2 regions of the Gordonia sp. ABKF26 genome follow, and region 1 is predicted to be linked to the other one. Evidence: predicted binding sites of a transcription regulator. Region 1 holds the regulator's gene; the other holds the start of a gene.
What was found. The regulator LexA, encoded in region 1, represses DNA repair genes until DNA is damaged. The targets are predictions, from matches to a motif close to CGAACANNTGTTCG.
Positions count from the first base shown of each region.

Region 2: the regulator LexA is predicted to act here: its motif matches at 1,612-1,625, upstream of AB4Z55_RS12325 (SAV_6107 family HEPN domain-containing protein).

Region 1 is NZ_JBGCVZ010000003.1:3,566,659-3,570,058, reverse strand. Features, by position in the region: gene AB4Z55_RS16475 (phosphoenolpyruvate--protein phosphotransferase) at 1-1,020, shown strand, start outside; gene lexA (transcriptional repressor LexA) at 998-1,702, opposite strand; gene AB4Z55_RS16465 (LysM peptidoglycan-binding domain-containing protein) at 1,945-2,484, shown strand; gene nrdR (transcriptional regulator NrdR) at 2,584-3,096, shown strand; gene hrpA (ATP-dependent RNA helicase HrpA) at 3,070-3,400, opposite strand, start outside.
Region 2 is NZ_JBGCVZ010000003.1:2,631,182-2,634,581, forward strand. Features, by position in the region: gene AB4Z55_RS12315 (phytoene desaturase family protein) at 1-675, opposite strand, end outside; gene AB4Z55_RS12320 (GNAT family N-acetyltransferase) at 677-1,351, opposite strand; gene AB4Z55_RS12325 (SAV_6107 family HEPN domain-containing protein) at 1,738-2,217, shown strand; gene AB4Z55_RS12330 (DUF3040 domain-containing protein) at 2,384-2,788, shown strand; gene mraZ (division/cell wall cluster transcriptional repressor MraZ) at 3,309-3,400, shown strand, end outside.

The sequences.
Region 1 (3,400 bases):
GAGCCGGACGCGGAGACGGCGCGGGCGCGAGTCGAGGAGGATCGTCGGCACGCCGAGCTCGTCGCCGGGTGGACGGGTCCGGGGCAGACCGCCGACGGCATCGCCGTCTCGGTGCTCGCCAATGTCGCCGACGGATCGTCGGCGCGGGCCGCCGCCGGGCACCCGGTCGAGGGCGTCGGACTCTTCCGCACCGAACTCGCCTTCCTCGAACGCGCCGACGAACCATCGGTCGACGAGCAGGCGGCGATCTACCGCGAGGTACTCGATGCCTTCGACGGCCAGAAGGTGGTGATCCGTACCCTCGACGCCGGCTCGGACAAGCCCTTGAGGTTCGTGACCCACCCAGACGAATCCAATCCCGCGCTCGGTGTCCGTGGGGATCGAATCGCCCTGGCGCATCCCGAGATCCGAGCCCACCAGCTCGACGCGATCGCGCACGCCGCGTCGGGTTCCGACGTCGCGCCGTGGGTCATGGCGCCGATGATCGCCTCGCCGTCCGAGGCGCGCGCCTTCGCCGCGGAGGTCCGCGGCCGGGGCCTGGTCGCCGGGGTCATGATCGAGGTGCCCGCGGCCGCCATCCTGGCCGAGGCCGTGCTCGCCGAGGTGGACTTCGTGTCGATCGGCACCAACGATCTGACGCAGTACACGATGGCGGCCGATCGGATGTCGGCCGATCTCGCCGGATTGACCGATCCGTGGCAGCCTGCGGTGCTCAGCCTGATCGCGGGTGTCGCCGCAGCGGGTGTCCGCCAGGGCAAGCCGGTCGGGGTGTGCGGTGAGGCGGCTGCCGATCCGAATCTCGCCTGCGTGCTCGTCGGTCTCGGGGTGACCTCGCTGTCCAGCGCGCCGACCGCGGCCGCCGCGGTGGGGGCTCGGCTCGGCGAGGTGACCGCCCAGGACTGCCGCGCCGCCGCCGACGCCGCGCTGGCCACGTCCGACCCCGCCGCGGCGCGAGAAGCTGCCGCGGCGGTGCTCGACCGTTCGGTCGGGGGAGAGGTCAGACTCGCCGCATCACGGTGACGACCTTGCCGAGGATCACGGCGTCGTTGCCCGGGATGGGATCGAACAGCTCGTTGTGCGGCATCAGCCACACATTGGCGCCCTGACGCTTGAAGGTCTTCACGGTGGCCTCGCCGTCGATCATCGCTGCGACGATGTCGCCGTTGTCGGCGACGTTCTGCTGCCGCACGACGACCCAGTCGCCGTCGCAGATGGCGGCGTCGATCATCGACTCGCCCACGACGCGCAGCAAGAAGAGCGAGCCCTCGCCGACCAGCTCGCGAGGAAGCGGGAACACGTCCTCGACCGCCTCCTCGGCCAGGATCGGGCCACCGGCCGCGATCCGGCCGAGGACCGGCACGAAGGTCGGCTCGGGCAGCCGGCCGGCCGACGGGGTCTCCGGCGACGGCGATTCGCTCGGCGCGATGTTGACCGCACGCGGCCGGTTCGCATCCCTCTTGAGCAGACCCTTGCGCTCGAGGGTCCGTAGCTGGTGGGCGACCGACGATGTCGAGGCCAGGCCGACCTCGTCGCCGATCTCGCGGATGCTCGGCGGGTAACCGCGCTCGCGTACCGAGCGGCGGATGACTTCCAGGACCCCGAGCTGGCGCGGGGTGAGTGAGGCCTCGGCGGCGGCGACGTCGATAGGGGCCTCGTCGTCGGCTCCCCGCGCTCGGCCGCGCCTATCGCCGGTGTCACTCATGTTCGGTTCCTCTCGTTTTCGGAACGTGCTGGTAGATGGCCCGTGGGGATGTTCAGCCGCGTCCGAGCCTAGCGGAGTGCGACCTGCACCTCAAACATTTGTTCGATGTGTCGCGAGACTTTGTCGGTGCGCCGTGCTACAAATTCGAACATCAGTGCATCGAACATCTGATCGAAGTTCGAACACCGAACGCCAGACACCCGAACACCCGAAGATCCCGCACCGAACACCCGGAGGGCACCATGCGCACCGCCACTCTCGTCGCTCCCGTCCGTACCGAGCGTCCCGACACCATCCGGGCGCGCACCGACCGCGCCGACCGTATCCGGACCCGGACCCCGCTGTCCGACGGTTCTCGGCCCGTCGACAACCGGCCGGCAGGCAACCGTCCGGTGGGCGGGTCGCCACTGACGCCACGCGTCGGCGGCACGCACTGCGGCTCCCCGGTGGGTGCCCGGGGCCGCGGGCCGGTCGGTCCGGATGCAGCGGTGTTCCGTCGCCGTCGCCGCACCGCCGTCGCGGTCCTCGCCGGCGTCGGCCTCGCGTTCGTCGTGTGGGTGTTCGGTGTCGTCGGTCAGAACTATTCGGACTCGATGACGCCCGCCGCGGTGAGCGCAGAGGTCGTCCACGTGCGCGCCGGGGATTCCCTCAGCACGATCGCCGGCCGGGTGGCGCCCGAGATGCCCCGCGACATCGTGATCGACGAGATCGTCGCGATGAACGATCTGCCGTCGAGTGCGCTGCAGGTGGGTCAGCCCCTGCTCACCCCCCGGTACCGCTGAGGCCGGGCGGTATCCTCGATGTCACAGGGGCCGGCCGAGAAGCGGCCGGGCGCACGGTTTCGGTGCGTTCCAGCGTCCCGCGACCTGCGTGAGGACACGATGCGCTGCCCCTTCTGCAAGAACGACGACACCAAGGTCATCGACTCGCGTGTCGCAGATGAAGGGCAGGCCATCCGACGGCGTCGCTCGTGTGTGGAGTGCGGGCGCCGATTCTCCACGGTGGAGAGCGCCGTGCTCGCCGTGGTCAAACGCAACGGGGTCACCGAGCCGTTCAGTCGCGAGAAGGTCATGCGCGGTGTGCGTCGTGCCTGTCAGGGCCGGCACGTCGCCGAGGACGCACTCGCGCAACTCGCCCAGCAGGTCGAGGACACGGTGCGCGCGAGCGGATCGGCCGAGATCCCCAGCAACGAAGTCGGTCTCGCGATCCTGGGTCCGCTGCGTGATCTCGACGAGGTGGCGTACCTGCGGTTCGCGTCGGTGTACCGGTCGTTCGACTCGGTGGACGACTTCCAGCGCGAGATCGACGATCTGAAGTCGTCGGCGTCCGGTGGCGGACGTGTCGAGACCGCCACCACCGATCCCGTCTCAGCCGAGTCGGTCCAGAGCTCGTAGGACGCGCTTCTCCGACACGGGGAACGCGGTACCGAGACGCTCGGCGAACAACCCGACCCGTAGTTCCTCGACGAGCCACTGCGCCTCGTCGTCGACGATCGCCCGTCGGTGCTCAGGGACCTGTTCGAGCCGTTGGGCCCACCGCTCGACGACGCGATCGACGACCGCGACGCCGGCCTTGTCGCGCGCGGCGGACGCGGGCAGCGCCTCGAGACGTGCCCGCGCACCGTCGAGGTACCGCGGCAGGTTCTCCAGATGCCGCCGTGCGGTGGCTGCCACGAAGCCGTCGAACACGAGATGGTCG
Region 2 (3,400 bases), 940 kb from region 1:
CGGTGCGGTCCCCGGTGCACTCATCGGCGGCCCGGACTGCGCGCCGAACCACGCGAGTCCGGCCTTGAGCTGTTCGGAGTCGAAGTACTCGTCGAGAAGCGAGTCGCCCGAGGCCATCAACTCGGCGGTGAGGTTCAGCACCCGGCCGCCCCGCCGGCCGAGGAATCCGGTGCGCGCCGTGGTCGCGGTGTCGCCGAGCCCGCCGAAGGCCCGACCGAACCGACCCATCGTCGCGGGTTGGTAGAACGCGTCCATGACCGCGCGGGCACGTGGTGTCCACGTGGCGACGAATCGGCGGTAGGCGGCGGCATCGGCTGCACCACAGGCATTTTCGATCGACGTGCAGGTCGCGGCGAGGTCGGTGCGGAAGACGATCGGCGGGGCCGTCTCGGTCGCCGGGACGAACGCCCACGGATCGCAGTCGACGTACCGCAGACCGTGTGCGGCCAGCTCGAGGTCGTCGAGGACGGGGGAGTGACGGATCATCAGGTGCGACGACGACCCGCGGTCGACCCGGTGCCCGGGGAACCGTTCGACGGTCGAGACGGCGCCGCCGGGGATCTCGTCCCGCTCGAGGACCTCCACCTCCCGTCCGGCCTGAGCCAGATAGGCCGCGGCGATCAGCCCGTTGTGGCCCCCGCCGATGATGACGGCGTCGCGCCGGGTTCCGTGCATGTCAGCTCCCGGCTTCGGCGCGGCGGGCCGCGGTCGGCGGTTGTAGTTCGAGGGGGAGCGGCCGTCCGAGGAAGGCGAACGGACGGGGGTCGCCGGTGAAGGTGAAATGACGCAGGACGTCGGTGAAGCCCATCCGCCGGTACAGCGACCACGCCCGGTTGTCCTCGGCAGGGATCTCCGGGGTCGAGAGGAGTACGTGACGTTCGGGCCGGTCGGCGAGAAGCCGCGCGAGCAGCCACTGGCCGATTCCTCGTCCCTGGGCGGTGGGGTGCACGTGCAATTCGGTGAGTTCGAAGTAGTCGCGAGCGATCGCCTCGATCGTCTCGGGCGGCCGGCCGGTCTGACGGAGTCCGAGTCGCAGCTGCTGGTTCCACCATTGGCCGGTCGCGCCCGTGTATCCATAGGCGATGCCGACCAGCAGGTCGTCGGGCCCGATGCCGACCGGCGGACCCACCCGACGGCGCGCGGCAGGCATGGTCCGCGCCTCGTGGGGACTCACGGTCTCGACCGCTCCCACCGCGCGCCATCCGGGCCGACCGATGTGCTCACGCCAGAGCCCGGCGCGGTGGATCTCGGTACCGCGCGGATAGTTCATCGCGGTCACGTAGATCTCCAGTGCGGGCTCGAGCCAGGCCCGGGCGTCCTGGCCGGTCAGGCTCACCAGGCGGATCGTCAACGGACTCCCGTTCTCCTCGTCGTCGTTCTTTATGTCGTCGGCTCTGTGTTGTCGTCACCGCGTATGAGTCGCCCGGCATCACCGCCGGCGCACCGCCCTCTGGGGTGGATACCGGCGCCGGACACTTCCGGGAATTGTCCTATCGATGATGCACACTCGGCAGGAATCGGGTCGCGGGTGGTGGCGTTGTACAGGCCGGCGGTGGTTTCGGGTCACAGATGTCTTGAACACCGACGCCGGGCTAGCTATATTGAACGTGTCGAACGGATGTTCGATGAATGTGCCTCCGCAAGCTGTTCGCGTTCATCCACGACACGGTCCGGCGGCGGACGAGGGAAGCGTCTGCCGCCGGACACAACGACCACACGCACGAGGAGGAGGACGGCATGGCCAGGAGTCGCAGCGCCACAGCTCTCACCCACGGGGCACCCGTCGATCCGGTGATGGTCGGCCGCGCCCGCGATCTCCTCGAGCGCGCACACCTGCTCCTCGACAATGCTGACGGTGTCGACGACGGTGCCGAACGTTTTCGACAGCTGTATCTGGTCGCCCTCCGCGCGTCGGGTGCGGCCCTGGCCGTCCACGAGCCGATCGGCACGGTCCGGCGCAGGACGTCGACCTCGAACGCGTGGACGCGCATCGGCATGGTCGCACCTGAGCTGGCGCCGATCGCAGCCCGGTTCGCGGCGCTCTCGCCGGTGCGGATGAAGATCGAGTCCGGCATCATCCGCACGGTCGACCCCGACAGCGTGGCCGGAATGCGTCTGCTCGTCCTCGACTTCCTGCGCCAGGTCGAGACGATGGTCATCGCCTACGAGCAAGGAAAACTCGGTTTCGAGGCCCCGCAGATCGGCGCGACAGCGTGAATCGGGCCACACTTTGCCGTATCTCGCACCGGCCGGTCATCCGCAACGGCGAGTAATGGTGGTCGCGGTCGGTTTCACCTCGTATCATGGGACGATATAGGCGCAGACGCCTTTCCGGTCGCGGGTGACCTTCGTCGGCGTCGCGGATCAGTGAGAAGGAGGGTCGGTGCCACTTTCGGAGCACGAGCAACGCATGCTCGAACAAATCGAGAGCGCGCTGTACGCGGAAGACCCCAAGTTTGCGTCCAGTGTCAAGCGTCGACGTCTGGGGAGGTCGAGCGGTCGTCGTCGCTTGCAGGCGGCGGCGATCTTCGTCGTCGGCCTGGTGATGCTGGTCGGCGGACTCATCGTCGACATCAGCATCGGCGGATTCCCGATAGTGAGCCTGCTGGGCTTCCTGGTGATGTTCGGGGCCGGTCTCTTCGCTCTCTGGGGAGACAGCAGCGGCACCGCCGAGTCCGGTTCGTCGGCGCCCAGGGCCGGCAAGAAGCAATCCGGGTCGTCCGGCGGCAAGCGCAAGCTGTCCGAACGTATGGAGGAGCGATTCAATCGCCGGTTCGAGCAAGAGTGATCCGCTGATCGCGACTCCGCGTTCGTCGATCGGCTGACCGACCCCGCGACACAACTGCATAGAGAGAGCCGCGTGCCTTCGGGCACGCGGCTCTTTTCGTGCTGCCGTTCGCCTCCTGTGAGTTCCGAAACACTGCGCGACGCACGGTCGAAGGGATCGGACGCACGGTCGACGGGATCGGACGCCCAGTCGACGGTGTCCCCACTTCACCCCACCGGCGATCCCCACTTCCCCCCACCGGGGCGCCCCACTATGCCCCACCCATCGGTTTCGCCTCGTCATTCAAGCCTCTCTCGCATCACAAACACCTCTTGTCACGCCGCTCGCGTCGAGATTCCTTCTCGCGACGCGCCGAGGCAGGCTTCGCCACACTCGAATCAATGTCTCTGAACTGCATATTTGCTGAGGTGGGGTGAATCAGGGGGCCGTGTGGGGTGGAAAGTGGTGGAAAGTGGGGTACTGTGGCATCACCGGGTGAGGCGCAGGACGGCGCAGAATCCGGTGGGCAGGAGGTGTCGACGTGTCCGTGCGATTCGTCGGTACCTACACGCCCAAGTTGGACGACAAGGGGCGGCTCACGCTGCCCGCCAAGTTCCGCGACGCACTGGCAGG